DNA from 3 places in the Exiguobacterium oxidotolerans JCM 12280 genome. Region 1 is predicted to be linked to each of the others. Evidence: riboswitches for the same ligand, from Rfam matches in the RefSeq annotation. Region 1 holds a riboswitch; each other region holds the start of a gene.
What was found. A riboswitch is a leader RNA that binds a small molecule or an ion and turns the genes downstream of it on or off. The one in region 1 is predicted to bind lysine.
Positions count from the first base shown of each region.

Region 2: another riboswitch for lysine. It lies ahead of P403_RS16045 (amino acid permease); the one in region 1 lies ahead of P403_RS0110625 (aspartate kinase).
Region 3: another riboswitch for lysine. It lies ahead of P403_RS0107575 (Na+/H+ antiporter NhaC family protein); the one in region 1 lies ahead of P403_RS0110625 (aspartate kinase).

Region 1 covers NZ_JNIS01000001.1:2,093,583-2,104,060, reverse strand. The annotation lists gene dapD (2,3,4,5-tetrahydropyridine-2,6-dicarboxylate N-acetyltransferase) at 1-39, opposite strand, end outside; gene dapB (4-hydroxy-tetrahydrodipicolinate reductase) at 26-772, opposite strand; gene dapA (4-hydroxy-tetrahydrodipicolinate synthase) at 769-1,650, opposite strand; gene P403_RS0110630 (aspartate-semialdehyde dehydrogenase) at 1,673-2,665, opposite strand; gene P403_RS0110625 (aspartate kinase) at 2,678-3,877, opposite strand; lysine riboswitch at 3,990-4,168, opposite strand; gene argH (argininosuccinate lyase) at 4,240-5,610, opposite strand; gene P403_RS0110615 (argininosuccinate synthase) at 5,607-6,812, opposite strand; gene P403_RS0110610 (GNAT family N-acetyltransferase) at 6,934-7,362, opposite strand; gene P403_RS0110605 (alanine--tRNA ligase-related protein) at 7,359-8,507, opposite strand; gene phnF (phosphonate metabolism transcriptional regulator PhnF) at 8,635-9,369, shown strand; gene P403_RS0110595 (LCP family protein) at 9,878-10,478, opposite strand, start outside.
Region 2 covers NZ_JNIS01000001.1:1,776,877-1,787,354, forward strand. The annotation lists gene P403_RS0109130 (ribitol-5-phosphate dehydrogenase) at 1-497, shown strand, start outside; gene P403_RS0109135 (CDP-glycerol--glycerophosphate glycerophosphotransferase) at 528-1,733, shown strand; gene P403_RS0109140 (nitroreductase family protein) at 1,981-2,538, opposite strand; gene P403_RS0109145 (hypothetical protein) at 2,667-3,209, opposite strand; gene P403_RS0109150 (DHA2 family efflux MFS transporter permease subunit) at 3,332-5,026, opposite strand; gene P403_RS0109155 (HlyD family secretion protein) at 5,039-5,695, opposite strand; gene P403_RS0109160 (TetR/AcrR family transcriptional regulator) at 5,889-6,503, shown strand; gene P403_RS0109165 (GGDEF domain-containing protein) at 6,576-7,679, opposite strand; gene P403_RS0109170 (MarR family winged helix-turn-helix transcriptional regulator) at 7,824-8,279, opposite strand; lysine riboswitch at 8,451-8,635, shown strand; partial or broken gene P403_RS16045 (amino acid permease) at 8,749-10,229, shown strand.
Region 3 covers NZ_JNIS01000001.1:1,482,187-1,492,664, forward strand. The annotation lists gene P403_RS0107535 (NAD(P)/FAD-dependent oxidoreductase) at 1-647, shown strand, start outside; gene P403_RS0107540 (DEAD/DEAH box helicase) at 682-2,127, opposite strand; gene rlmN (dual-specificity RNA methyltransferase RlmN) at 2,251-3,324, opposite strand; gene P403_RS0107550 (ABC transporter permease subunit) at 3,470-4,273, opposite strand; gene P403_RS0107555 (ABC transporter ATP-binding protein) at 4,270-5,151, opposite strand; gene P403_RS0107560 (class I SAM-dependent methyltransferase) at 5,194-5,826, opposite strand; gene P403_RS0107565 (heme oxygenase) at 5,911-6,240, shown strand; gene P403_RS0107570 (uracil-DNA glycosylase family protein) at 6,402-7,148, shown strand; lysine riboswitch at 7,286-7,461, shown strand; gene P403_RS0107575 (Na+/H+ antiporter NhaC family protein) at 7,566-9,149, shown strand; gene htpG (molecular chaperone HtpG) at 9,615-10,478, opposite strand, start outside.

The DNA of each region.
Region 1 (10,478 bases):
AATGAATTTCGCAATTTCGTAAGCATCAGTTAGTAACATGTGAATCCTCCTGTGAGTAGAGCGTCTCTAACGTGTAGAGTCCCGCCGATTTTTGAATGAGTGCTTCGGCTGCTTTAATCGCACCTGAAGCAAATACTTTTTTTGATAATGCCGTGTGCTTGATTTCAATCAATTCATCGACCCCGGCGAACAACACTTCATGTTCACCGAAAATTGTTCCACCACGCATCGAGTGCATGCCGATCTCAGACGCTTGGCGTTTTTCCCGTGTCGATTCACGTTCATAGACCGGCTGGACGTCACGGAGTTCTTGAATCGTCCGCAATAAGAGTTCTGCCGTCCCGCTTGGTGCATCGACCTTTTGATTGTGGTGCTTTTCTAACAGTTCAATATCGAACGAACTGGCGAGTGGTACGAGCACCTGTAACAATTGCTGCATCATCGCAATCCCGAACGACATGTTGTACGACTGAAAAATCGGAATCTCAGCCGAAGCGTCTTTTATCGTTTGTAACTCCGCTTCCGAAAATCCGGTCGTCGCGATGACGAGCGGTGTTTTCGTTTTGAGGCCATACGCCAGTAAATCCGGCAACAAGCTCGGGTGCGAGAAATCGATGATGGCATCGACTTCTTCCGTCAACTCGGATACGGTTTGATACGACGGCACTTTCTCTGCTGACTTCGTTCGGTCGATGACAGCAACGACTTCAGCGGGTGCCAATTCCTCGACATAATGCCCTGTCGCACCATATCCATGAATGGCAAGCTTCATCGAACCACTCCTTTATAAGCATGCATCGTCTCGAGTAAGTGTGCGTGCCCGGCATCCGATTGGCGAACGAGCGGCAAGCGTGGTGCACCGACTGCAAACCCAATTTCTTCGAGTGCTGCTTTAACCGGAATCGGGTTGACGTCACTAAAGATGGCTGCGATGACAGGCATTAAATCGCTTTGAATGCGCCGTGCCGCAGTTAAATCATTCGCAAGCATCGCTTCAGCAAGCGCTTGTGTTTCTGCCGGGTACGGGTTCGACAGGACCGAGATGACACCTTGTGCCCCCCATGCCATGTACGGCAGGATTTGATCGTCGTTGCCACAGAAGACTGCAAAACCTTCGGGGAGTGCCGTCATCAATTCACCCATGAAACTGACATCCCCGCTCGCTTCTTTGAATGCTTGAATGTTCGGATGCTCCGCGAGTGTCACAGCTGTCTCAACTGCAATCGCGACACCGGTCCGTGAAGGAACGTTGTATAACATGATGGGTAATTCGACAGCATCCGCGACTGCGGTGAAGTGAGCAACCAAACCGGCTTGCGACGTTTTATTGTAATACGGTGTCACGAGCATCGCTGCGTCAGCTCCAAGGTGTTGCGCCGTTTTCGTTTTTTCGATCGTCTGTGCCGTATTGTTCGTTCCCGTACCGGCAATGACCGGAACACGGCCTGCCGTGACACGAACGGCCGTCTCAAGTAATGTCTCGAATTCTTCACTCGAAAGCGTCGATCCTTCTCCTGTCGTCCCCGCGACGACAAGCGCTTGGATATTGGCTGCAAGCTGCTGTTCAATCAGTTGTTCAAAAACGACTAAGTCGAGTTCACCTGCTGAATTGAACGGTGTCGCTAATGCTGTTCCTGCTCCTTTGAACATGTTAAATTCCTCCTTAGTATGATTAAGAATGGATGCCGTTTTCTAAAGCATGACGCGCGACCTGGACTGCATTTGACGCCGCGCCTTTTCGAATGTTATCCGCGACACACCAGAGATGGAATGTGTTCGCGAGCGTTTGATCTTGACGAATCCGCCCGACGTACACTTCGTCCGTCCCGCTTGCATCAAGCGGCATCGGGTACTGATTTCGCGAAACATCATCAACCAGTACGACGCCTGGCGCGTCAGCAAGTGCTGTGCGAATCGCTTCGACCGTCGTCTCGTTTGAAAACGTCACGTTGATTGCAACTGAATGCGAATTTGTGACGGGAACACGGACACACGTCGCACTGACCGGTAAGTTCGGTTGGTTAAAAATCTTCCGTGTCTCGTCAATCATTTTTTGCTCTTCTTTCGTGTACCCGTCTTCTAAGAAGACATCGATATGCGGCAAGATATTATCATGGATCGGGTGCGGATAGTTGACCGGTTCTTCACCGCGACTGCCACGTGCTAAATCCTCGATTCCTTTTTGACCGGAACCGGAGACGGCTTGATACGTCGTATACGTGATTCGTTCAAAACCTAAGTGTTTGAGCGGTGCCAGGGCAACGACGGATTGAATCGTCGAGCAGTTCGGGTTAGCGATCAGTCGGTTGGTGCTGCTGACCGCTTCCGGATTGACTTCTGGTACGACGAGCGGAATTGTCTCTTGCATCCGGAAAGCACTTGAATTATCGACGACAAGTGTTCCGTGTTCTGCCAGCAAGGGGGCATACTGTTCACTGATTGCTCCACCGGCTGCGAATAATGCGACGTCGATCCCGTGATGGATGATGTCTTCCGATAAAGCTGTAATCGTCACGTCCGTTCCATTAAACGAAACGACTTTTCCTGCTGATCGTTCTGAAGCATACGCCGACAGTTGACCGACTGGAAAATCGAGTTCCTTCAAGACTTGTAACATCTTTTGTCCGACGGCGCCTGTCGCACCGATGACTGCTACGTGATACATGTTCATTCCTCCTTACAGGCTAAACGCGTTCGCGATCGCCGCGACCGTTCGTTCGATATCTGCTTGTGCGATTGTATACGAGATGCTGATTTCTGATGTCGTGACTTGATAAAACGTGATGTTCTCGGCACGGAACGTCGCGAATAGTTTTGATGCGACGCCCGTTGCGTCACGCATTCCGATTCCGACGACCGATAACTTGGCATGCTCGTTATGACGATCGACTTTAACGGTCGGAAAACGATCGATGATATCCTTCAGCGCCTCTTCGAGAAACTCTTCTTCATCGAGTGGACAAGAGAACGAGAGGAACACGTCACTATCAAAGGTCGTTTGACTGATCATGTCGATATTGACATGGCGATTCGATAACAATTCAAAAATGTCGGCGACTGCTGAATTGGTTTGTGGAACGTGTTTGATTGAAACCGTCAAAACATTTTTCGTTACACTGACGCTCGTGACTGCTTTTTGTTCCATCGTTTCTGTTGCCTCCATGATCCAAGTCCCTCTTTCCGATTCAAGTGTTTTCCCAACAAAGATATGCACGCCGTATTTTTTTCCGAGTTCGACGCTGCGCATCTCCATGACCTTCGATCCCAGTGCACTCATTTCCATCATTTCATCATATGAAATTTGCGGAATCGGCTGTGCCGCTTGATGAATCCGTGGATCCGCCGTATAGACGCCGTCGACATCCGTATAGATTTCACAGCGCTTATCAAGGACGGCCGCTAAGGCGACAGCCGTTGTGTCTGATCCACCACGACCGAGTGTTGTAACATCCCCAAGCTCGTTGACGCCTTGGAATCCGGCGACGATGACGACATCATAGGTTTCGAGTTTCTTTCGTAACAAGTCCCCGTCAATTTGTTTAATCTTACTTTTCGTATGAACCCCCATCGTGCTGATTCCTGCCTGCGCACCTGTTTGTGATAAGGCTTTTACTCCGACGGAATTTAAGGCGATGCTGAGTAACGAAATCGTTTGTTCTTCGCCGATTGCGAGCAATCGATCGAGTTCACGTCGTTCAGGACGATCCGTGATTGCTTGTGCTTGTGCGATGAGCGAGTCTGTCATCTTCCCCATCGCAGAGACGACGACGACTAGTTTTTCACCTTGTTCTGTCCGATTTTTTAAATAATTCGCAATTGACTGAATCTGTTCGACAGTCGCGACCGAGCTTCCACCAAATTTAAGTACAGTTGTCACAATCCTATCTCCTTTGTCCCGAAACAGAAAAAAACGACGGGCCGGTAGGAGCGTTCCTACGGCCCGTCGTTATCACGATCGGACAAACGAAGACAAAGTCTTTCGTTCTTTTACGTAAGATAGCGCTCCGAAACATCGGTTTCGGCAGTACAACGGATCTTAACCGTTGTACCAGCAAATAAGAAGAAGCATCTTTCTCATTCACTTCGGCGGATTTCCCCTTTCACATCACTCAGCATGCTCGCTTCAATAAATGATGTTACTGATGTCATCCGCGCCTCTATCTGTCGGTTGTTAGTTACAGTTATAGCAAACATTTTTTGTTAAATCCAGTCATTTGCTAAAATTTTTTCATTTTTCCGTTAATCAGTTAGTTTCGCCTTCGCTTGAGCGAGTTGTTCAGATACAGCAGCAAAGCCGGTTCCGCCATAGCTACCACGTCGTGCGACAGCCTGGACAGGATCGAGGAGCGGATAAACATCTTCCGCGATGACGGAGTGGAACGTTTGATACGTTTCAAGCGTTAAATCTTTTAAGAAACAATTCGTCTGCACACAATGGAGGACCGCTTTTCCGACGATTTCATGTGCTTCCCGGAAAGGAACACCTTTTGTGACGAGATAATCTGCTAGTTCCGTCGCATTCGAGAAGTCTTGCATTGTCGCCTTCTTGAGCGCTTCTGTCTTAAACGTTGCGGATTCGAGCATTCCTGTAAAGATTTGAACGGATTGTAAAACGGTATCTGCCGTATCGAAGACCCCTTCTTTATCTTCTTGCATGTCTTTATTGTAAGCGAGCGGTAATGCTTTCATCGTCGTCAGGAACCCCATCAGGTTTCCATAGACACGCCCTGTTTTTCCGCGAATCAATTCAGCGAAGTCCGGGTTTTTCTTTTGTGGCATCATGCTCGAACCCGTTGAAAATGCATCGGACAATTCGATGAATGAAAATTCTTGCGACGCCCAGATGATGATTTCTTCACAAAAGCGTGAGAGGTGCATCATGACCGTCGAAGCAATCCCGAGGTATTCAATGACGAAGTCACGGTCCGATACAGCATCGAGGCTGTTCGGATAGACGTGCTCAAATCCGAGCAGTTCCGCTGACTTGAAACGGTCAATCGGGAATGTCGTCCCGGCGAGTGCCCCCGCACCGAGCGGCGAAATCCGAATCCGTTTCAAATTATCCGTCAGGCGATCAACGTCACGGTCGAACATCCAAAAATACGCGAGTAGATGGTGTGCAAGTGAAATCGGTTGTGCCCGCTGTAAATGGGTATACCCCGGCATGACGGTCTCGACGTGTACATCCGCCTGTTCCGTAATCACCGTCTGCAAGTTGCGTAGGCTTTCGATTAAGTCAACCACATGTTGTTCCATCCATAAATGTAAATCCGTCGCAACCTGGTCATTCCGACTTCTCGCTGTATGCAATTTGCCTGCGACCGGTCCGATTTGTTCCGTCAGCAACCGTTCGAGATTCATGTGGATGTCTTCGTCAGCAAGCGAATAGACATGTGTTCCAATCGAAGCTTGTAACGTCTTGAGACCCGCTTCGATTTTTTTCCATTCCGCTTCTTCTAATATGCCTTGTTGATACAACATATTGGCATGGGCGAGACTTCCTTCTAAATCAACTGCCGCAAGCTTTTGGTCGAATGAAATCGATGCTCCAAACGCTTCAGCCTGAGCGGAAGCCCCTTCTGTAAACCGTCCGCCCCAAAGTTTCGTCATTTTGTCACGCCTTCCTGCCGATGAACACTTGCGTGTGTCGCAATCGCAAGACCATGCAATTTAATGAATCCTTTCGCTGCTTCATGATCGAACGCATCTTCTTTCGTATACGTCGCAAGCTTCTCATCATAAAGTGACACCGGTGACTGACGTCCTGTGACCGTCGCATTGCCTTTATAAAGTTTGACCCGTACTTCGCCCGTGACATCTTGTTGTGTCGCTTTCAAGAAGGCTTTCAAACCTTTTGTCAACGGGGCATGGAACAAACCATTATAGATGGTTTCTGCATATTGTTGACTTAAAATCGGTTTGAAGTGTGCGACGTCTTTCGTCAATGTGATGGTCTCGAGTGCGGCATGGGCTTTTAGCAAGACCGTTGCTCCCGGACATTCATAGACTTCCCGTGATTTGATTCCGACGAGACGGTTCTCGACGTGGTCAATCCGTCCGACCCCGTGTGCCCCGGCGATGATGTTGAGTTCTGTAATCAACTTCGCCAGCGGATAGGCCGTTCCGTTGATTGAAGTCGGAACACCTGCTTCAAAACCGACAATGACTTCTTCTGCCTGATCCGGTGCTTCTTCCGGTGCGACCGTCAGTGCGTAAGCATCTTGCGGCGGTTCCGTCCAAGGGTTTTCAAGGACACCACATTCGTTACTCCGTCCCCAAAGGTTCATATCGATTGAATATGGGCTGTCGAGATTGATTGGAATCGGAACATTGTTGTCTTTCGCATAAGCGATTTCCTCTTCACGTGACCATTTCCATTCCCGCACAGGGGCGATGACTTCCAGTGAAGGATCGAGTGCTGCGACCGAAACTTCAAACCGGACTTGGTCATTTCCTTTTCCCGTACAACCATGTGCAACGGCCGTCGCGCCATGTTGATGCGCAACTTCGACGAGCTTTTCAGCAATCAGCGGGCGAGACAGTGCCGAAATCAGTGGATACGCGCCTTCGTAGTGGGCACCGTATTGAAGTGCTGGTAAGACGAATTCATTTGCGAATTCTTCTTTGACATCAAGAACGATCGATTCAACGGCTCCGACGAGCAACGCTTTTTCCTTGATGACAGTCAGGTCTTTTCCTTCGCCGACGTCCATACATAAAGCGACGACATCATAATCCTTACTCAACCATTTGATTGCCACCGATGTATCAAGTCCCCCAGAATACGCTAAAATTAATTTTTGTTTCGCCATTATTAATTCCTCCCTGATTTCGAATTCATCTGTCTGTATAAAAATTCATTATGAATTATATATATACATAGACTTTCAAAAAAAGAAACCCTTTTTGCAGGATTTCTTTAAAATTTCTCAATTAAATTTTCTTTTCCATCGTTCGGTGCGGAATGCCGGCATCGTCAAATTCGTCGGACATGATGTTGTATCCTAACCCTTGATAAAAAGGAATCGCTTGAACTTGAGCACCAAGCGTCAAGATGCTTCGACCCTCTCGTCTCGCCACACGTTCCATTGCTCGCATCAGCTCACCGCCGTAACCTTTCCCACGTGTCGCAGCTAGCGTCGCAACACGTTCGACCTTCATCCGTTGATCGTCGTAGGGACGTGTCCGCCCTGTCGCGACAGGCCGATTTTGTTCGTCAAGGACAAGCAAGTGAATCGCTGTTTCGTCATGGGTATCATATTCAAGATTACGAGGAACCCCTTGTTCTTCGACGAAGACCCGTTCGCGAATCATTCGGACTGCTTGGTGCTGCTCTGCTGTTTTTACTTGAATCACTGTCATGTTACTTGTTCCTCCTTCAATCGTTCTATGTAAGCAACTGCATCCTCATGCGTGTTGAACATCGCCTGTGCGACGTGCTCACTACCACCACCACGTCCATTGAACGTCTTCAAATGGACTTTGGCAAATTTCCCGAGGTGGACCGGACTTGATCCTTGCATCAATAATTTTTTAGCTGATTCGTTCCAAATGAGTCCGAGACGTCCTGCTTCCGCAATCGCTTTGACTAGCTTTTCAGAGAATGGCAATGCCTCGTCAGCATGGTTTACGAAAATCCAATCATCCGTCGACGCCAGTAGTTTATTGAGTTCCGTACGGACATGTGCGGCTTGAACTGTTTCAATCATCCGATTCAAGCGAACGACATCTTGTTTTAATTCTTCGACGGCTTGTGGCAGCTGTTCTTTTTTAGCCGATAACAATTGAGCGGCGTCACGCAAGGCACGTCTTTCCTTCGTTAACAACTCAAATGCGCGCCCTTTCGCGACGTACATCAGTCGAATATTCCCCCGAATCCGCTCCTGCCCTGTCAAGACAATCAATTCTAAATCAGCTGTCGATTCGAGGTGCGTTCCTCCGCAGGCGCTATAATCCAGTTCACCGATTTGGACGACACGAATCTTTCCTGTCACTTGGGGCGTTTTACGTAAAGGCAGTGCGAGTGCCGCCGCCTCGTCGTACTCGTTCGCCGTAATCGGTAACGCCGATGTGATGACCTGACGCAGTCGTTTTTCAAGACGTGCTTGCAAGGCATCATTCCATTCATCTGTTTCAATGTCGAGCGTCGATTCTTCAGAGCCCGTCCGAAAACTTAACGTCTTGATATTGAACTCGTCTTGCAAAATCGCTGAGATTACGTGTTGCGCCGTATGTTGTGCTGCATGATCCGTCCGAACGGCATCATCGATGACGCCCGTGATAGTACCTTCGATTTTTTGATCAACTTGATGCCACACGATGCCGGCTTTAAGTTGAACGTCACGGACCTCCAAATCATTTAATGTCCCTCGATCCGCCGGCTGTCCACCACTCTCCGGATAAAAATAACTTTCCTCTAAGGCAACCCAGTATCCGTGTTCTTCTTTAACATCCATCACGCGTGTCACGAACTTTCGGACCGCAGGATAAGTTTGCTCCAGTCGCATGTCTACCCCACCTTTCTCAATCTATTCATTTGCTATTATGCCATATTTCGCCTAGTATCGTTTGTCGACTTGTCCATTTCCTAGTACACTAGATGAAAGACTATCGACCGCGAAGGGACGAAATGCCGTGATTCAGCACATCAATAAAAATTCACCACTGCCCATCTACTATCAAATTGAAGCTGCATTAAAACAACAAATCGAAGGCGGGGTGTTACAACCCGGCGATTTAATTCCTTCTGAACGCGAATTTGCTGAAGCCCACCAGATTAGCCGAATGACAGTACGCCAAGCTATCACGAATCTTGTAAACGCCGGCTATTTGATTCGTCAAAAAGGACGCGGCACATTCGTTGCGAATAAAAAAATCGTCATGCAATTATCTGGACTGACAAGCTTTTCGGAAGAAATGGAGCATTTAGGGCTCGAACCTGCAAGCGAATTGTTGTCGTATCAGATGATTGCTGCCGAAATGACGATTGCCAATAAACTCGGAATTCGTGAAGGCGCGACCGTGTATGAATTGAAACGACTCCGGATCGCGGATGAACAAGCGCTTGCGCTCGAGACCGTCTATATTCCGGAACAGTTGTTACCTGGATTAAATCAAGATGTTGCGACGGCGTCACTCTATGCTTTTGCTGAAGCAAGCGGACTCAATCTCGGTCGTGCAAGCCAGACGTTCGAGTCACGCCTCGCGACAAAAGAAGAAGCGCAACACCTCGGACTGACGACAGCTGCGCCCGTCTTGTCAGTCGAACAATTGACTTTCCTCGTGACGGATCAACCATTCGAGTATGTTATTTCTGCTTATCGGGGCGATCGCTATACGTTTACTGTTGAAATGGAACGCCGCCGCTAATGGTTAATATCACAAAAAGACCCTGCCGCAAAAGCCGGCAGGGTCTTTCAGCGTGTAGACAAAGTGATATCTGAAAATAAAAGTGTCTTTTTTCGTTGCTTTCCTCGGGCGAGGCGCAAGCCGTTACTCCTTGGTCCTCACGGCCAACGAGCAGGGTCTTGCCTGCCTCTGCAGTGCGTTAAAAACGCACTTTTCCCGTAGGAGTCAACGAAACATGACGCTTTTTAGGTAATACCGTGACGAAAAGCCGCGCATGAAGACGGTTTAGAGCGCCGCGATTCGTCTCGAATCGCTTTTAAAGCGAAAAGCAATCGGTCGCGACCCTGCAGCTTTGCTGTAGCGGCGCGGAAGATTGCCGCTTTGAAGACGAGGCGAGACAGGGAAGCGCGAACTGTTGCTTCTCGATATCACATTTTTACGTTTCATAAGAGTTTGCCTACAGTTTAAAAGACCCTGCCGCAAAAGCCGGCAGGGTCTTTTAAATCGTTATCGAGAATCAAACTTACACTTATTGAATCGTCGAATCGGTTTCTGTCGTTTGGTCCGTTTCCGCCGGTAACTCTGTTTCCTCTTTAATCGGCGCAACTTCTTGCCCTTGCATGGCTTGCGCTAAATTATTTTTGACGAGTTCTAACTGATTCGGATCCAGATGGTACTCCCATTTCCCACTGATTCCGATATAGCCTTCTCCAGCAAGCTGGTACTCCGTCGTATTTTGTAAAGCTGCCGTGAAGTCCGCGAGACGCGTGTAGTCATTTGGACCGAGATTTGTCTCGACATTGTCTCCGACCGCGTTCAAAATATCACGGTATGCACCAAGTGAGCGGAAGCTTGCTGCTTCTTTTGCAACGGCTTGGATGACTTGCATTTGCTTTTGTCCACGACCGATATCACCGAGTGGATCATCATGTCGGTTACGAACATAAGCGAGTGCTTGTTCTCCCGTCAAGTGCTGCATCCCTTTCTCCACGGTAATCGTATCTGCTTTACGTGCAGAATCTTGTTCTTTAAATGCATAACGAACGTCAAGATCGACACCGTTTAATGCATCGATCAATTGAACGAATCCTTGGAAATTCACTTTAACGACATGATCAATTTGAATCCCA
Region 2 (10,478 bases), 320 kb from region 1:
TCATCACAGCACTGTTGTTACGTAAGCTGTACCCGGAAGCGAAATTACTCGTCTTCGGAAAAACACAATCGAAGCTCGATTACTTCTCGTTCGCGGATGAGACGTATCACATCGACCAAATTCCAGAAGGTGTTGCCTTCAATCACGGGTTTGAGTGTGTAGGCGGCATCGGCAGTCAATATGCAATCAATCAAATGATTGACTATATCATTCCAGAAGGAACGATGGCATTGCTCGGTGTATCTGAGGAGCCTGTTTCTGTCAATACACGGATGATTCTCGAAAAAGGATTACGTGTCTATGGTTCGAGTCGCAGTACACCAACGGACTTCGCTCGGACGATGGAACTGTATCAAACGTACCCGGATATTCCAGAATACTTGTCGAACTTAGTCGCAGGTGTATTCCAAATTCGTCAAATCGAGGACATCCATCAAGCGTTCGAAAGTGATTTAACGAACCGTTTCGGAAAAACCGTCATGGAATGGTGCATGTAAAAATTAGTAGGGCAACAGAAGGGATCACTCATGAAACAAAAAATACGTTTAATTCAGCGGCGGACGGTTCATTATTTACTGGTCATGACGTATTGGCTTGCGAGACGCTTGCCGATTGACAAGCAAAAAGTCGTGTTTGCGACCTATCGTTCAGACAAGCTCGTTGATAACTTCCGTGCCGTTTATGACGAACTTGAGAGCCGCGATCTTGGATTCAGCTATGTGTTCCTGCTGAAGCGGTTCCCACAAGGTCTGTTCGGTCAGATTAAATACGTCTTCCACATGATGCGGGCGACGTATGAACTCGCGACTGCCCGCTATTTCATCATCGATGACTACTATTATCCGGTCTATGTCTCGTCACTGCGTCAAGGGACTGAGGTCATTCAACTGTGGCATGCATGTGGCGCCTTTAAAAAGTTCGGTTACAGTGTGCTCGATAAATCCTATTCACCGGACGATGATTACTTGAAGATGGTTCAAATTCACCGAAACTACTCGAAAGTCTATGTCTCGGGAACAGCCTGTATCGAACCGTATGCTGAAGCATTCGGGATGGACGCGGCCCGTGTTCATCCACTCGGTGTCCCACGAACGGATCAACTCTTGAATCCGGCGCGCCAAGCACATGTCGAACAAAAACTGTATGCTGACTATCCGGAGTGGCGTTCGAAGAAAATCATTCTTCTTGCTCCGACTTTCCGGGGCAACGGTCAGACGACGGCACATTATGATGAGGAACTAAATTTCGAACAGTTCCGCCAAGAACTCGGGAACGAGTATATTTTATTGTTACGGATGCATCCGTTCGTGCTTAATCGTCCGGTCGTCCCGGCTGAATTTTCGGACCAAATCATCGATATGACGGATTATCCGGATATCAATGATTTGATGCAGATTTCAGACATTTTGGTCACGGATTATTCGTCTGTCATCTTTGAGTTCGCTTTACTCAAAAAACCAATCATCTTCCTCGTGAATGATTTGACATCCTATAAGGAAGAACGTGACTTTTACTTCCCGTATGAATCGTTTGTCCCGGGGCCGATTGTTTCCTCGTTCAACGAGGTCATCGCTTGGGTGAAACAAGGGCAGTTCGAATCAGAGAAAATTGAGGAATTCGCCCGTCAATTCTTCACGTATCAAGATGGGCAAGCGACAAAACGCATTGTGGATCATCTGTTAGATCATGTGCAGTCGCCTGCCGTGTCACCTGAAAAAACGACAATCGTGTAAATACGATCATCTTGAAGGACATCACACAGTATATAGAGAAACCCGGACGATTCTACTTTTTAAAAAAAGTGAGAATCATCCGGGTTTTTTTGATCGGTTTTCTGACAGGAATGAGGGAAACGTGCAGAAGAAAAAGCGATTATTTGATCAACTTCGTTTGGGGAGGAAGTTGCAAAATAATCGCTTATGACTGTATAAATGGGGCTTGATTGGCGCGAGCAGGGGTAGCTCGCAGGATGCGCACTCCTTAAAAGTGCGTTAACTTTTCGCGGGCAGGTGTCCGTTTTTTTAGTGGTGGAATCATCGCAGGCCAACCGAGTTGGATGACACCGGCGACACGTTCTTCATCATGGGCACCGACGAGTGTCGCATATTCGTCTGTAAACCAATGTTTCCCGCTTTTCCAGCAGCTTCCTAAACCAAGTTCCGATGCGAGCAGTTGGATGTTTTGAATCATCGCAGCAGTCGCAAGTAAATCTTCTGTCTGTTGATCGTCTGTTCCTTGAACGTGATAAAGGACCGTCAAGAACACCGGTACTGCACTTATCTTTTCTTTAAAGGAAAGGCGTTGCTCATCCGTCTTTTGATCGAATTGACCACGTGCTTCAAGGAGCTCCATCAATTGTTCGACATACCGGACTTGTCCTTCACCAATCGCGAGAACGAAACGCCATGGTTCACGTAACTTATGATTCGGTGCATAAATCGCAGCTTCTAAGATTTCTTCAATCATTTCGGATGGAACAGGTTGATCGGTGTAGGAACGAACCGAACGTCGTTCTAAAATGAGTTGTCGTGCATTCATCACTATCATCTCCTGACCTAAGTACTCTTAAAATATAAATGATAACGATTATCATTGTCAATGATAATTCGAAAAATAAAACGAACAGTGACTCGATTTCAACGGAAGTCATCGTTCGTTTCATGTGGTTATTGTTTTTTGCTTGCTGTCGTAGCGAGTTTCTTTTTGACTTGGCGTAATCGCAGTAATGCCATTAAATAATGTGCAAAATAAATTGTGAAACCAAAGAAAATCGGGATCGCAAGTCCGAGTTTTACACCCGGAACAGCCGTCAAGTTAATGTAAAGCAAGACCGTCATCGATAACGTATAAAACGTTGCTTCAAGCAACTGCGGCATGATGTGTTTACGCTTCAAGAAAAACGAGCGGATAAGCGGTAAGATGACGAGGCTGACGAGCCGATCAATTAGACCAATCACGAGCACGCTGATGACGATTGCGAGACCCCCTTCGAACTGTAAGAGGTTCGGAAAGACATAGTACGAGACAAGCACTAACGGACCGACCAGTAAGAAAATCGAGACCGAAGCACGGAAAAAGACGAAGAGACTATTAATACTCGTTAAAAACGCACGCGAGATTTTTTGCGACCAGGAAAGAGATGGTCGTCCGACCTGCCACGCGAAGCAACAGGCGAAAATGAACGCGTAAAATTGAAGGAAGGCAACCATAAAGCATCTCCTTTTGATATGAACTCAATGAACCTAGTGTAGCGATATTAGAGAAGAAGTGCAAAGGTGAACGATTAAAAAGCCAGCTGACGATGTGCCGTCAACTGGCTTTACAAGACGCGTTAATCTAAATTCGGTTCTTTTTTTCCATGAAGGAAGAATGACAAGACGAGTGCGAGAGCAGACAAGACAGTCGCCACCCAAAAGGCATCTGTAATTCCACTGATCGTCGCTTGTTTCGTCAATTGCGTCAACCAGCTAACGGATGCGGCTTGTGGACTACCAAGCTGTTGTCCGAGCTCACCAAGGTGTTGCGAGAGCGTTGGGTCAAGTGTCGTAAACTGGTTGGCATCGTCCGCGAGATGAGCTGTCGTTTGACGGGTCATGACCGTGACGAGGATGGCCGTCCCGATTGATCCAGCGACTTGGCGTAATGTATTTTGTGTCGCGTTTCCGTGAGGAATCATCTTCATCGGTAGAGCGTTCATGCCAGCTGTCATAATCGGCATCATGATGAACGCCATCCCGAAGGACCGGAGCATATAGATGCCCATGATGGAATAGTAAGACGTGTTCAAATCAAGTTGCGTCAATTCCCATGTTCCGTACGTCATCAACGTCAGACCGAAGATGGCAAGCGGTCTGATACCGAAACGATCGAACAGTCGACCGGCGAAGGGACCAGTGATTCCCATGATCAACGAACCAGGCAGTAATAAGAGACCTGAGTCGACGGGTGAAAAACCACGGATGCTCTGCAAGTAAATCGGCAGGAGCAACATCCCCCCGAACAAGGCCATCGTGACGATGACATTGATGAAGAGCGTAAAGGAAAATTCCGGTACTTTTAGGACACGGATGTTGAGCATCGGGTCGTCCATCGCTAGCTCACGCAAAGCGAAGGCGGCAATACCAAGAAGTCCGATCACAATCGTACTGATGACGATAGGGCTGTCCCAACCGTCGTTTCCGGCTTCACTGAATCCGTATAAGAGACTACCAAATCCAATCGTACTAAAGACAACGCCGAGGGCATCGAACTTTGGTTTTGATAACGGTTGGACGAGTTTGAACCAAGCAAATCCAAGTAATAGCGTTAAGAGACCAAAGAAGGCCATTGCATAAAACATGACGTGCCAATCGTAGTTTTGAATGACATATCCTGTGATCGTCGGTCCAATCGCCGGGGCAAGGATCATCGCGATTCCGAGCATCCCCATGGCAGCTCCCCGTTTATGAGGCGGGAACAGCGTCATGAAGACGTTTGTACCGAGCGGCATCAAGACACCCGCTCCGGCGGCTTGGACCACACGTCCGATCATCATGACAGGGAAGTTCATCGCCATCGAACAGATGACGGATCCGAAGAAGAACAACGTCATCGAGACGAGGAACAAGCGACGGAACGTATAGCTCCGCATGAGGAACGCACTGATCGGGATCAAGATCCCGTTGACGAGCATGAATCCGGTCGTCAACCACTGTGCTGTCGACGTCGTGACGTTGAAGTCGTTGATCAAGACAGGAAGAGCGACGTTGATTAATGTCTGATTCAAAATCGCGATGAACATTCCAATTAACAGGACAGTGATGACTTTTGGGATACTGATGTTTTCCGTTGAAATCGTCGCTTGCGCTTGCGGAGCAGGGGCGGCTGGAATCGCGCCAACCGCTTCTGCTTCAATCAACGTTTCATCAAGCGCCGGACCTTCTGCGCCAGCTACCCGCGGTTGACGTGCCCGGCGTGCAATCAAGTTGACCGCAAGGAACGTGACGACCATGAATGCGATATATCCAAAGAGGAAGGTCGTAGACATAAGCGTCCCTCCTTAATCCTTATGAATGCGGACGGTCACATTCATACCAGGGCGAATGTCGAGTGATTTTTCTTGTGAGAGCGACACCTTCACAGGAATCACTTGCGCGACTTTTGTATAGTTTGCGTTTCCGTTCGATGACGGCATCATCGAGAACGTGCCAGCTGTTGTCATCCCGATTTGTTCGACTTCACCCGAAAGTGTTGTATCGGGGTAGCTATCGACATAAACATCGACGGCTTGACCGACTTTGACTTCGTCGATTTCTGTTTCTTCGACGTTTGCTGTGACCCATAATTCATTTAAGTTAAATCCGTAAGCGAGCGGTGTACCAGCACCAACAAAACCGTTCTCTGTCGCCATCGACTGAACGACGGTTGCTTTTGCCGGCATTTCGATTGACGCATCAACCGGCTTTTGACCAGCCTGTGCCATCATGACGTGCCCGAGTGTCGCCCCGTTATCGAGTGTCTGTCCTGTTTTTGCCGTCCAGTCCGTGAGTTTTCCAGCGCCCGGACTAGCGATCGTAATCATCTTACCGTCGATTTTGGCATTTTCTGTTTTGACGTAACTTGTTGCTTGATCGTAGTAATAATAACCGATCGCGCCACCACCAATTAAAACGACGAGCGTTAAAATATTGATGATTAATAATTTCTTCATGTTCATGAGTAAGTTGCATCCTTTCTGTTACTAGCTGATCGCCCCAGTGCGGTCTCATAAAAAAGACTCCTCTGGGGAGGAGTAGTTAATACAGTTAATTATATGGGTGCATAACAAACAAACAACCAACAATTTCCGACAAAATGTTGGAAAAGTCTTTGGTAACGGATACAATACGTAAAAAGGAGCTGAATTTTAAATGAATCAGTCGTGCGATCCACGTCCTAAACGTTCACGTGAACGTATTACGACAGAGCTATTTCATTTACTTGAACACCATTCCTTTTCGACGATCACCGTCAAAATGTTGACGGATGGTGCCGAGGTCAATCGTTCGACCTTCTATGCGCACTATAAAGATAAATATGATTTGCTGGATCAAATCGTTGAGGAACATATGACGTTGCTCGCAGAAGCGATTCGGATTACAGGAAAACAATCGGCCGAGCCTCCGACAGTCGAACGCGTCAGTCGTTACTTTGCACGTTTGTTCATCCACATTGAGCAAAACGAGCGCTTTTACCGGACGATGCTGCTCCAAGGAACAGTCAAGACGTTCATCTCACGTTTCTTGGATACGTTAAAAGAAAACTACCGTCTTGCTTTCCGGGAGACAACAAGTGTCTCTGTTCCGGTGGATCGGGATTTATTACTGAACTACGTCATCGGTGGTCAACTCGGGCTCTTGATGTCGTGGTTACGAAATGATCGTCCGTATTCCTCCGAGTATATGGCAAATCAGCTCAGTCAGATGATCGTCTTCGGAACAGTTGAAAGTATTGGTTTCCCTCAAACACGTCCAGGAACTGTCTAAAGAATGAACTAAAAAGCGCCATTCCGATGTGAGGAAATGGCGCTTTTTGTGCTAGTCGGATATAACGTTAGATTACGCTTGACGGAATTCCAGCTGTTTCGTATAAATCGTACTTTGGTTACGTCCGTGCTCTTTTGAAGCATAGAGTGCTTTATCCGCTTGTTGCAATGCTTCGAGTGACGTATGGGATCCACCCGAATGGGCAATTCCTAACGAAATCGTAATCTGCAAATCAGGTACATGTGCAGTCGGGAACAAGTTACGGGCGACTGTCGTTCGCGCTAACTCAGAGATTTTTTTCGCATCCTTCAATGATGTGTTCGGTAAAATGATCAAAAATTCTTCTCCGCCGTACCGACCGACTAAATCATCCGGACGAACAATAGAGGCAAGTGTCGTTCCGAGTTGACGCAACACATCGTCGCCGGCATCGTGACCATATGTATCGTTAACGTGTTTGAAGAAATCGATATCGATTAGGATTAGTGAATAGCCATTGTCGTCTGATCCGACGAGTGATAGGGAGTCGTCCAGACGTCGGCGATTGGCGAGACCCGTCAAGGCGTCGGTCATCGCAAGTTTTTGCTGGTACTGGATATTTTCAAAGTGGCGTCGCAGTTCCGTCAAGAGACGGAAGGTGACGAGTGCGGCAAGTAAGTTAAAGAAAATATAGGCAATTGAAACCTTAAAGAATGTTCCCCAACTATTTGTCAGCGCGTAGATAGCGGGTAAGGAATAAAGTATCCCGATTCCTGTCATCAATTCAAAAGATGCTAAGGTCATCCGTAAAAATTTACGTGCAATGCCAATCGTCAAGATGAAGAGACTGATGATGACGGACGCAAGGATGGCACCTTCGATTTGGTCAATCGGCGTGATTAAAAACCGTGTCCCGATAATCATGATGCCTGTGATAAGCGCACTTGGCAAACCACCGAAGAACGTGGCAATCACGACGGGGATAATCCGTAAATCAATCCGGGCAACATCGATTTGAATGCTGTTGAACATGAGCAGCACAGCGATGGCACCGGCGACGACACCTAAAATCAGTCGTGTCGCGAGGCTCGCATTTGGTGTGACACGCGGTTGATTACGAAAAGGTAAAAACAAAAGGGTAATCGTTGTAAACAATAGACAAAAATTTATGATGAAGTTATTCATGATTGATAACAAATCCTCCCAACTCCTCCTGCAGTATACTTCCAATTATATACTTTGAGTATACTCGTTCTACTAACGGTATAGGAGGCCTGAATGTTTAGAATAAAAAAAGAAAAACAGTATAAAACACCTGTTTTTCTCTTAATTCTTACTTTATTAATTGGATGAGACGACTTCTTCATCCATTGTTGCGAGGATCTTATCAAATACATGAATCATCACGTTCAGTTCTTCTTCAGACAAAGTGCCGAATCGCTCCTGAAGATATGTGCGACGGACGACTTCGAGATTTCGAAAAGCGGCCTCTCCCTCGTCTGTCAAGGCGAGGACGATGGAACGACGATCTTCCGTCGAGCGTGTCCGTGTCACAAAACCGGTCTTATACAGTTTATCTGTCAAAGCAGTGACTTGGCTTGTCGCGAGTTCGAACTGTTCCGCGAGTAATGTCGGACGCTGGGGGCCGTTTTCAGATAAGCTGCGTAAGATGAAGAATTCACTTCGCGTGGCAGTACCTTCAAACAGTTGATTCAACTCACGGCGCAATGTCCGGAGAATGACACGCATTTGTTCTTCTAATCGATATGTCAATTGGTCATGTTGTTCTTGTCCCATCTGAGCAACATCCTTTCTGTACTACCTTCTACCATTTAGTGTACTAAAAATATCGGAATTTTACTATGAGCACGGTAGGATTCAAAAATATAAATTGACAAACAAGAAACATATTATGTACTATGTCGAAGTAATGAATTAGTAAATCAACTTAATTAGTTCTCACTCAACCAGTGGGATGGAGGTTGCGATTCTTATGAGTCGGGTTACGGATGTCGTCAAGCGGCAGATGAAATAGCTCAAAAGGAAGAATTGCCGAAATCGTAGACTACTTTGAAAGTCAGCGATTGGGATTAGATCAAACAGGTCTAATACTGTCATAAACCGTTTGCGGTTTATGGGGAGCTATCTTTCACGACGGTAGAATGAGACGCATCATCGATATGTTGCGTTCTCATCTTCCTCTTGGAAGGTGAGGGCGCTTTTTTTGTGCCCTCTCAAAAATTATAAAAAGAGAGAAGCGACAGACATGAACAATTTACAACAACAACAACCTCTTGATTCGACAGCAGAAGGGCTACAACGAGGGCTTCAAGCCCGGCATATGTCGATGATTGCAATTGGCGGAGCGATCGGGACAGGACTATTCATCGCGTCAGGTGCTTCAGTCGCTGCGGCAGGACCGGGTGGGGCGTTACTTTCATACTCGATTGTCGGCTTGATGGTCTACTTTTTGATGACGAGCCTCGGTGAGATGGCCGCCTACATGCCGGTCGCAGGATCGTTTTCGACGTACGGGACGAAGTTCGTCGATCCTTCATTCGGGTTCGCCTTAGGATGGAACTACTGGTACAACTGGGCCGTCACGATTGCCGTCGAGCTCGTCGCGGCTCAAATCGTCATGCATTACTGGTTCCCGAACATTCCGGGCGTCTATTTTAGCGCGCTGTTTTTACTTTTAATGATTGGTCTGAATTATTTTTCAGTCAAAGGATTCGGTGAAGCCGAATACTGGTTTGCGATGATTAAAGTCGTCACGGTCATCGTGTTTCTTGGTGTAGGAGTTGCGATGATTTTTGGTCTCTTTACGTCAGAGGCACCAGCAGGGTTCAAAAACTTTGCGTTAGGTGATGCACCGTTCGTCGGAGGAATTCCAGCCGTCATCGGTATCATTCTTGTTGCGGGCTTCAGTTTCCAAGGGACAGAGCTCGTCGGAATCGCAGCAGGCGAGTCGGAAGATCCGGAAAAAAATGTTCCGAAAGCAGTTAAACAGGTATTTTGGCGGATTTTATTATTTTATGTATTTGCGATTTTCGTCATCGGAATGTTGATTCCATACACAAGTCCGAACCTTGTCTCAAATGATATTACGGATGTTGCCGTCAGTCCGTTCACACTCGTCTTCGAAAAAGCAGGACTCGTGTTTGCAGCAGCATTGATGAATGCGGTCATCTTGACGTCCGTCTTGTCTGCCGGGAACTCCGGGATGTATGCTTCAACCCGGATGCTCTACACACTGGCACGACAAGGTGATGCACCGAAACTATTTGCGAAAGTCTCAAAAAACGGTGTGCCGCGGAATGCGTTACTCGCGACAGGGGCGATTGGTGCGCTTTGTTTCTTGACGTCGATGTTCGGTGGACAAGTCTACCTTTGGTTACTGAATGCTTCCGGAATGACAGGATTTATCGCGTGGCTCGGTATCGCGATCAGTCATTACCGTTTCCGAAAAGGTTTCGTCGCTCAAGGGCATGCGTTAAGTAACTTACCGTACGTTGCACCGGCGTTCCCGTTTGGTCCGCTATTCGCATTTGGCCTATGTTTCCTCGCGTTATCGTTGGGCAAAACTATGCCGCGTTCCTCGCTGATCAAATCGACTGGGTTGGGATTGCAGCAACGTATATTGGGATTCCGTTGTTCCTCGTCTTCTGGCTCGGACATAAAGTCAAACACCGGACATCGGTTGTCCGGTATGATGAGATGGAGTTTCCGAAACATCCGAAAAAATAATAGGATAAACTAAAGGACCCTCTCGCTTGTGAGAGGGCAGCGTATAAACAAACTCTTATGAAGAGTTAACTGCTATAACGAGATGCAATCAGTTCGCGCTTCCTTGTCTCGCCTCGCCCGAGGAAAGCAACGAAAAAAGATGCTTGATCTCCCAGGTAGCATGTTGTCTACAGTCTGACCCTCTCACTTGCGAGAGGGTTTTTTGTGTATAAAAGAACCGAGTGGTTTTCCGAAAGATTTTTTTAGTTT
Region 3 (10,478 bases), 610 kb from region 1:
CGTTCGAAACGAAACTGGCATACGCATCTGACGCTGGAACGGCCGTCACCTACTGCATGAATCCGACCGGTCGGATCATCCGCAAATATCAAGAAGGTCTCGTCATGCCGGACGGACAAAATTTCCGCGAACAGACGACGGGGACGGCAAATTTAAACTTCACGTTGTTTTTACCACGCTATTTCGATACGTTGACCGCAGCGAATCAATTTGCGACTTCAGTCATCGGACAAATCAACCAGGGGTCGGACCGGATCGTCATCCAACGTCTTGGTGACTTGCTTGCCGGCGTAGCTTCTACAGCAACCGGAATCGCTCACAATCAAGTCGTCCCGACGCTCGAAGCAACACCAGGAAACCTGCTCGCCGAGGTCCCGGACACTGATCTCACCGTGTTACTCGGATTTTTCGAGCGGCTCGAACGTTTGCTCGAAATTCCGCTCTCCCCTGATACATTGCTTTACGGAATGGACGGGAAGTTCTACGCTCCGGTCCTTGCGACCGGACGCGACTTCGAAACAGACATCACGGGACTGTATGCAATCGGGGATTGTTCCGGCGCGACCCATTCGCTTTCGCAAGCAGCGGCGAGCGGTCTCCACCTCGGACAAGTCTTACAGCAAAAAACAGCCGTTTCGGGAGAGTAAAGCTCTCTCAAAACGGCTGTTTTTCATTCAGTTCTTATTTTTTAAACGCTTCATATACTTTCAGTTGTTTCCCTTTGACCTTCGTCGTCTTCATCGCGCGTAAGACGAGTGGCCCTTTACCGTTCAGAATCTCGACATACGTTACCGTATCTTGAATCGTGATGATCCCGATATCCTGAGCAGTCATCCCTTCGATTTTCGCAATCGTTCCGACAAAATCAACGGCCCGAAGTTTCTTTTTCTTCCCGCCATTGAAATAGAGCTTCATGATGTCAGCGTTCAGTTGCTCCGTTTTTGATGTGCGGACATCCGTCGTCGTGATTTTCTCTTCGAACGCATCTGCCGTCCGAATCAATTCACGTTCCGTCGGTGCTTGACGTTTTTCGATTGCTTCGCCACGGTACTGTTCGACTTCACGCAGACGGCGCATATCCGCTTCCGTCACGAGGCTGATTGCTTTCCCCATTGCGCCCGCACGCCCTGTCCGACCCGTCCGGTGCACATAACTTTCTTTTTCGACCGGCATGTCGTACTGGATGACGTGGGTGATGTTTTCGATGTCAATTCCACGTGCTGCGACGTCTGTCGCGACCAAGTAACGGAATTCGCCTGCACGGAATGCCTTCATGACCGCAAGGCGCTCGTCCTGTTCCATCCCGCCGTGAATTTTCTCGACCGGATACTCCATCGCCGTCAGTCCTTGGGCGACGAAATCGACATGTTCTTTCGTCCGGCAGAAAATCATACAACGGTCCGGATTTTCGACGACCGTGACGTCTTTCAGGATTGCGAATTTCGTCTTATCGGTCACCGGAATATAACTGTGATCGATTTGAGCGATTTCGGTTGCATTTGTCGTGATTTCGACCTCTTTTGGCGACTTCATGTAGCGTTCGCTCAGCTTGTGAATGTCTTGCGGGAATGTCGCCGAGAACAGCATCGTCGTCCGTTGTGTCGGTAGTTGTTTTAAAATCGTATCGACTTGCTCGAGGAAGCCCATGTTCAGCATCTCATCCGCTTCATCGAGGACAAGGTATTTGACCTTTTCAAGCGAAAGTGTCCCTCGCTCGAGGTGATCGAGCACACGACCTGGTGTTCCGACGACGATATGGGTTTTTTGTTTTAATTCCGTGACCTGACCACGGAACGGCTGTTTCCCGAAAACGGCTGTCGCTTTAATCCGCTTGTAACGTCCGATGTTCATCACGTCTTCCGTGACTTGCAGCGCCAGTTCACGCGTCGGTGTCAAAATTAGCGCTTGTGGTTTATTTTCTTCCCACTCGACGAGTTCACAGAGTGGAATGCCGAACGATGCCGTTTTCCCGCTTCCTGTGCGTGATTTGACGATGATATCTTTTTCAGACAAGGCGACCGGAATGACAGCTTGTTGGACATCCGTCGGCGTATGGTAACCAAGTTGTTCAATCGCTTCTAAAATTGGTGAACTGAGTTGAAAATCAGTGAATGGTTTTTTTGGCATGTGAATCCCTCATTTATTATATAGTTTCGAATTGACCGTACATCTCATGACCTCTCATTATGCGCTACTTTCCGCAGGACGTCAAAAGAGCTTCCCGTCAGAGTGACAGGAAGCTCCACTTGCTTATTTTGCTGCGACTTTATCTTTTTTGATTTGTTTACTACGTAACTGTCCACATGCTGCGTCGATGTCTGTCCCGTGCTCGAGACGAACACCACAGTTGAGACCGTTCTTTTTCAACGTATCGTAGAATGTCGAGATATCTTCTGACGTACTCCGTTGGTATTGACCATGCTCATCAACCGGGTTGTACGGAATCAAGTTGACATACGTCAAGTGACGTTTGTCTTCGAATAATTTCGCAAGTTCGATTGCTTGTGCTTTTTGGTCATTGACTCCACGAAGTAAGATGTACTCGATCGTGATTTTACGATTCGTCGTCTTGACGTAATAATCGATGGCCGGCATCAATTTTTCGAGCGGAATCGCACGGTTGATTTTCATGATTTGTGTGCGCAACTCGTTGTTTGGTGCGTGCAATGAAATCGCCAAGTTGACTTGAAGTTTTAAATCTGCGAATTTGTAGATTTTATCAGCAAGACCACTTGTCGAAACAGTGATGTGACGTGCACCAATTGAAAGACCGTTGTGATCTTTGATGACGTTCAAGAAGTCGACCATGTTGTCGAAGTTATCAAACGGCTCACCGATACCCATGACGACGACGTGGCTGACACGTTCTTCTTTACCGACAGCATCGAGGTGATGTTGGACGTTCATGATTTGTTCGACGATTTCACCAGCTGACAAATCACGGCTCTTCTTAATCAATCCACTCGCGCAGAAGCTGCAGCCGATGTTACAACCGACTTGTGTCGTCACACAGACAGAGAGTCCGTATTTGTGACGCATGAGGACTGTTTCAATCAAACTGCCGTCATACAACTTGAAGAGGAACTTGATTGTTCCGTCCGCTGATTCTTGTTTAACTGATTCTGTCATCGAGCCAATCGCAAAACTCTGATCTAACAACTCAAGGCAATCCTTGTTGACATTCGTCATTTCAGCGAAAGTAGTGACACGTTTACGATAAAGCCAATCCCAAACCTGTTTCGCACGGAACGGCTTGTGACCTTGATGCGATAACCAGTCTGTCATCTGCTCAATTGTTAATCCATAAATGGATGGTTTATTCATTAGTGAGACCTCATTTCTTTTTCCAGAACTATAACATTCCTTTATCTTAGTAAAAATCGAGCACTTACGCAACGTTCAAATCCTAAATGTTCACTTTCTGTAGATTTCGAAAGGCTGTTTCGCTTTGTTTTGTCAAAAAGATGCCTCAAATCGATAAATTTCGTTTTCGAAAACTGATGAAAGCAAAACTACTGAACATCAGACAGATTAGCACAAGTAGAATAAGGTGCAACAGTAAATGTTCTGTCCCCGCCAGCAATCGTCCCGTATCAAACAAACTGAAGATCGATCCATAACGCATCCAGTCCGTTTTTTCACTTAAGCCCGCTCCAATCGTCAAGACAATCGAGAGGACGAGGACACCGGCAGCGACGGAAAAAGCACGACGCTCATCGTCAAAGAGTGTCGCGATAAACAACGTAAAACTCGCAATCGCATAGAGTAAAAACAATGCATTGACTTGCAGGCGCAATAAAGTCATACCATCAATCGAGATACCAGACATCGTCCAGTCCGCCATCAGTAAAACGAGCCCATTCAATAGAATGAGACAGGTACTCGCAATCAGCATGACGATGAGCGCTGCTGCCGTATATTGAATCCGCGTGATCGGGGCTGCAAGATATAAAATCAATTCGCCATTGTCGATCGGACGGGCCAGTAACCGGGCTGCGAGTGACAACATATAAAACGTCGCAATGACTTGAAAAATCAATCCGTAATAATTGCCCCCTAAGAGATCGAGCAGATTGTTGAACGTCACCTTGTCATATTGAAATGCCTGTAGCACCTCTTTTGGGAGAGCTTCGAGTTTTGCCTCGAGCAGACCGGTCTTCATCATCGAGGGATACAAGGCGGCGAGCAACCATAAGTACAAACTGGTACCAAGCGAATAGGCAACGATCGGTTTGACGTTCTGCTTGAGTAAAGACCAGACGACCACGCTCATGATTCGTCACCCTCCCCGTAATAGTGCAAAAAGACATGCTCCAAATCATCCGTCGCCGTCTGAATCGAACGAATGTCGTACGCGGTCAGGAGACGGAGAACTTGATTCAGTGTCAATTGGTCACTTGTCAAAAAGGAGACACGTTGTTGCTTTTGCGTCGCCCCGACTTGAATCGCAAATTGTTCCGCCTGTGCAGCAAGACCGAATTCGACCGTATACTGTTTCCGGCTCGACCGGATCAGTTCATGGATATCGGATTCAACGATGATTCGTCCATTTTTTATCAACGCTGCCCGGTCGCACGACTTCTCCATCTCCGGGAAGTGGTGCGAACTCATCAAAATTGCTTTTCCGAGGCGACGTTCTTCCTCTAACCACGTCAGAAATCGTTCCTGCATCAACGGATCCAGTCCGCTCGTCGGCTCATCAAGGAGATAGACCGGTGCGTCCTTCATGAAACATCCGACGAGTGCGAGTTTTTGTTTTGTACCTTTCGACATCTTCCGCACCTTCGTTTTCGGATCGAACGGAAAGCGCTCAAGTAAGTCCGCTTGACGCTTCCGGTCCCCACCATGCAATTGTTGCATCAACTGTAAGATGTGGTCTCCCGTAAAGTCTCCCGGCAAACTGATTTCTCCCGGCAGATAACCGACGAGTCGTTTCACTTCTTTTGTTTCAACCCAGCAATCAAATCCACCAAACGTCGCCTGACCGGAGTCAGCAACAATCAAGCCCATCAATTGACGAAGTGCCGTTGATTTCCCTGCCCCATTTGGACCAATGAAGCCAAAGACCATGCCCGGCTCGACAGAAAAACTGACATCGAATATTCCTTTATCCGACGCGAACGCTTTCGTGACATGTTCGAGATGAATCACTTCAACCGCCTCATTTCTTTTTTAGGAAATGGCTACAGTTAGTTATACCCGTTCTGTTATCGTGTCGGACGTAGCGAATCGATAAATCACAAACCGTTCATCATGATTTTTTTCGAATAAATCGCGTAACCGGACTTCCTCGATTTGTTCGAACGCCGTCTGGTTCTCTAAAAAATACCGGTATTCATCTGCCGGATAATAAAGAATCAGATCGATGGTCCGTGGCGCCTGCTCGACCGACTGTAAGATATGGTTGACGACCTTGATAAAAATTTGAACGGAAAAAGGATTAAAAAAATAAAACTTTGTCGCTTCTACCGGAATCGGATAACTTTCTGCATAGACATGTTCAAATTGAAGACTCCCGCGCCGTTTTTTAACTTTTTTTAAGTAGTTCACCTGATTCGTCAGTGCATCCTCATAAAACTGACCGTTCATCTCGAGTTCGATGACGGAACAGTCAAACCGATCGTGGAGATAAAAGTTCAAGCGTCCCTTCCCGCACCCAAAATCAATCACCGTATCTTCAGGATGAAACGGATAGACCGCGCATAGCTCATCCAGGGCTGCATATGGGGTCGGTTCATAACGGTTATAGTGACTGAAGGCATTGTAGAGGTGCTGGACATCAATCGTTTTAATGTGGAGCCGGGCTTCATATTCTTGTTCCTTCATAGTTCAACTTCCTTCTTTCAAGCATCGTTGTCTCCATCGTACTATACTAAAGAGGTACGTAAATCGATAAAAGGGGATGTTTTTATGATCGTCGTAACGAACCGGATTAAAGTCAAAAAAGGGATGGCTGCTGCACTGGCACCTCGCTTCACACGCCCGAGTGGTCTCGACTCGATGGACGGATTCATTCGTGTCGAAGTTCTATTAACGCAAAATATCGAAGAACATGACGAAATGAACGTCAACATGTACTGGGAAGACATGAAGCACTTTGAAGCATGGCGGAACAGTGATGACTTCAAGGAATCGCATAAGCGTCCTGCGCAGCAAGAAGGAGAGGCACAGGAGTCACCGATGCTCGGCAGTGAAATCATCACCTATGAAGTCGCTTCTGTGAAAGAAAGTACACGTTAATTGATACGACTTAAATCCCCGAATCCTTAAATCGATTCGGGGATTTAATTTTTCAAACGTTATTTTGCAATTAACCTCGCACAATATTTAACAAGGGTTAAATTGTATATTGTTCCATTTATTGTTATTATATGTCCAATACTAGAGAGAGAGGACATATTATGATTGATTCCTTAACGATTTTTGAACAAGTCATTCGAGATTTGCCTGTCGACCGGTCGTTGACACGAGAAGATATTTGTACAGATGATTTTTTATTGCAGACGGAACATGAGTTATCGGTCTATTATTCCCCAATCGGTGACTACATCAATCCTTTCGCAAAAGTCATTATCGTCGGAATTACGCCAGGACTTGAACAGATGCGAATCGCGTTCGAAGAGATGGCCGATGCCTTACACCATGGCGTTTCGTTAGAGGAAGCGGCAAAAATCGCCAATTATTCAGCTAGCTTTTCCGGTGTGATGCGTCGAAATCTCGTAACGATGCTGGACGAACTTGATTTTGCGACAATGCTGTCGATTCCGACGACCGCTACTTTATTTAATGAACACCAGGAGCTACTCCATGCGACCTCCATCTTAAAACATCCTGTTTTCTATCGCGGGAAAAACTACAGTGGTCATCAACCGAAGATAGATCGTATCCCTTTGCTCCGACACTATGCGTATGAACACTTCGCAGCAGAATTGAATCAATTAAATGAACCTGCCCTGATTATTCCGCTCGGCCGAATCGTTGAGGCGACGGTCCGGACCTTACTTCATCAAGGACGGATTCGAAAACATTTTCTTTTATCGGGTTTTCCTCATCCCTCTGGTGCCAATGGCCATCGTAAACGTCAATTCGAAGACAACCGTTCCTACCTCAACCAACAATTGATTCACTACTTCACTAGGTCGAATTAAGTTACTACACGCTAACGATTTTTTTAATATACTGAACTCTATTTTTGTAGTACTTTGATATTTTTAAAAAAACAGACTTGAAACTTTTTTCTGAAATATGATAAGGTTTTCTTATTAAAAGAATATGACTATTCTATCGATGAGGTAGAGGCGCGGTCTTAATGAGTATTTGATCTGAGGATGACAACGAGGACGATCAAGGAAAGGTAATGCTGCCGAAGTATCGTCAAGTGTCTGACTTGATGGTACTGGTCGAATTGGGAAATACCCGTTCGATTGCCATACGTGTTTTGTATGGAGCGCTCCAATTCGGCTAAGAAAGACGCATCCAGCAAGGGTGTCGGCTTTGTTGCCGGTGCCCTTGCTTTTTTGTATGCAATGGGTCTCATCTTCTAAAAAAAGAGGAGGAACCACACAATGGTCAATTATTCAGATTCAATCGTTGCGCTCATTCCAGCTGTCATTGCAATCGCACTTGCAATCGTGACGCGCAAAGTCGTTATTTCACTTGGTGTCGGTATTTTGATTGGTGCTTTATTGCTGCATCGCTTTAATCCAATCGATACGGTCGTCTATCTCGGTAAAAACATCTTTAGTCTATTTTGGGCGGATGGGGCGTTAAATGAATGGAACGTCTTATTACTCATCTTCTTACTATTACTCGGTGTCCTATCGACGCTGATCCAAACATCGGGCGGTGCACATGCCTTCGGTGAATGGGCAACAACACACGTCAAGACAGCGCGCGGCGCTCGCCTCGCAGCATTTGGTTTAGGTATTTTAATCTTCATCGATGATTACTTCAACAGTCTTGCTGTCGGGAATGTCAGTCGTCCGTTAACGGACCGTCGTGGCGTCTCTCGGGCAAAACTTGCATACATCATTGATTCGACGGCTGCTCCAGTCTGCGTCATCAGCCCGCTTTCAAGTTGGGGAGCGTTCATCATCTCGATCATCGCTGGTATCTTAACGACGCATTCGATCACGGAGTATTCCGCATTCAGTGCTTTCATGATGATCGTGCCACTCAACTTCTATGCGATTTTCGCTCTATTGCTGACGCTTTACATCGCGTACACAGGGATTGCGGTCGGACCGATGCGGACGCATGAACTTCGTGCATTAAAAGGTGAACTTTTCGACGCAAGTAAAGGAACACCGATGGGGATGGCAGAGGAAGTCAAAGAACACGAAGGTGGGAAAGTACGTGACCTCGTCGTTCCGATTATCGTTCTCGTCATTGCAACGGTTTCCGCATTACTCTTTACCGGTGCTCAGGCACTCGCTGCTGATAATCGTGCATTTACGTTGATTGGTGCATTTGAAGCGACAGACGTAACACGTTCACTCGTTGCTGGTGTCGTCATCAGTTTAGTCGTTGCTTTCCTGATGTTGATTGGTCGGAAAATCCCGGCGCGCGAATACGGACACAGCATCTGGGCTGGGATGAAATCCATGTGGCCTGCTGTCGTCATCTTATTATTCGCTTGGACAATCATCGCTGTTATCGGTGACATGAAAACAGGTGAGTACTTAGCAAGCTTCGTCAGTAAGTCGATTTCTGCTTCGTACCTCCCCTTCTTATTGTTCTTGATCGCAAGCTTAATGGCATTCTCGACAGGTACAAGTTGGGGAACATTCGGGATCATGCTGCCGATCGGTGCTGACCTCATCATGGCGGTCGAACCGAATCTCTTACTTCCGACGCTCGCTGCCGTTCTTGCCGGATCCGTCTTCGGAGACCACTGTTCACCAATTTCCGATACGACGATTCTCAGTTCGACAGGTGCCGGTTCGCATCATATCGATCACGTCACGACACAACTTCCGTATGCGTTGGTTGGTGCAGCGACATCGGCAGTCGGCTACCTTGTGCTCGGTTTAACCGATTCATCCATCATCGGCTTCATCGGTGCACTTATCGCCTTCTTACTCGCACTCGTCGTCCTGAATGTCGTCTCGAAACGCGGCAAAGTGCCAGCTGAACTTCGCGCTGAATAATAAAAAAAGAACGCTCAGCTTAGCCGAGACGAGAAAAAAAGAAGGGATTGCCATCTACGATGATGTGCAATCCCTTTTTTAAGTTGTAGACAACATGGTATGGAGAAATAAAAAGAGTCTTTTTTTCGTTGCTTTCCTCGGGCGAGGCGCAAGCCGTTGCTCCTTGACCCTAAAGGACAATGAGCAGGGTCTCGCCTACCTCTGGCAAATCGCGTTCAAAACGCACTTTTTCCCGTAGGAGTCAACGAAACATGACGCTTTTTAGAGAATGTCGTGAGGAAAAGCAATCGGCCGTGACTTTACAGCTTTGCTGTAGCGGTGACGAAGGTTGTCGCTTTGAAGACGAGTCAGGACGGAGTAGCGAGAAACATCGACCTATCCGTTTAAACTCGTCGATTTTCAAAAAAACACAAAAAAAAGCGATTCTTCTCACTTAAGAGAAAAATCGCTTTTTGACCATCATACTTACACCATCAAGGCACACACTTCATTTGCAAACGCAACCGGATCTTCGATTGGTAAGCCTTCCATGAGCAACGCTTGTTGGTACATCAATTTCGTATAGCGTTCAAATTTCGGACGGTCTTCTTTAAAGGCCGTTTCAATCGCTTCGAAGACGTCATGCGACGTGTTCAACTCTAAAATTTTCACGGCTGAGACGTCTTGGTTGTTTGGCATCGACTTAAGAATTTTCTCCATTTCAATCGAAACGGCACCATCCGTCGCAAAGCAGACCGGATGTGATTTTAAGCGTGACGAAGCTTTGACTTCTTTGACTTGCCCAGCAAGCACTTCCTGCATTGCTGTAAACATCTCGACTTGTGTTTCGGTCGTTTCTGCTTGATCCGCTTGCTCGATTCCAAGATCACTGCTCGTAACCGATTTAAATTCTTTTCCTTCATAGTTGAGCAACATTTGAATCGCGAACTCATCGATTTCTTCCGTGAAGTACAGAATATCGAACCCTTTGTCTTTAACGAGCTCCGACTGTGGCAACTTATCTAATCGGTCGGTACTTTCTCCTGACGCATAGTAGATGTATTTTTGCTCTTCCGGCATCGCCGCGACGTATTCAGCGAGTGTGACCAGCTTCTTCTCTTTTGCTGAGTGGAACAGGACAAGGTCTTTGACCGTCTCTTTATGCATACCGTAATCATTGTAGATTCCAAACTTCAATTGACGACCAAAGGCTTGATAAAAGGCTTCATACTTCTCGCGATCGTCGCGAAGCAGTCCTTCGAGTTGCGTCTTAATCTTACTTTGAATATTTTTCGCAATCAGCTTGAGTTGACGGTCGTGCTGCAATAACTCACGTGAAATATTGAGTGA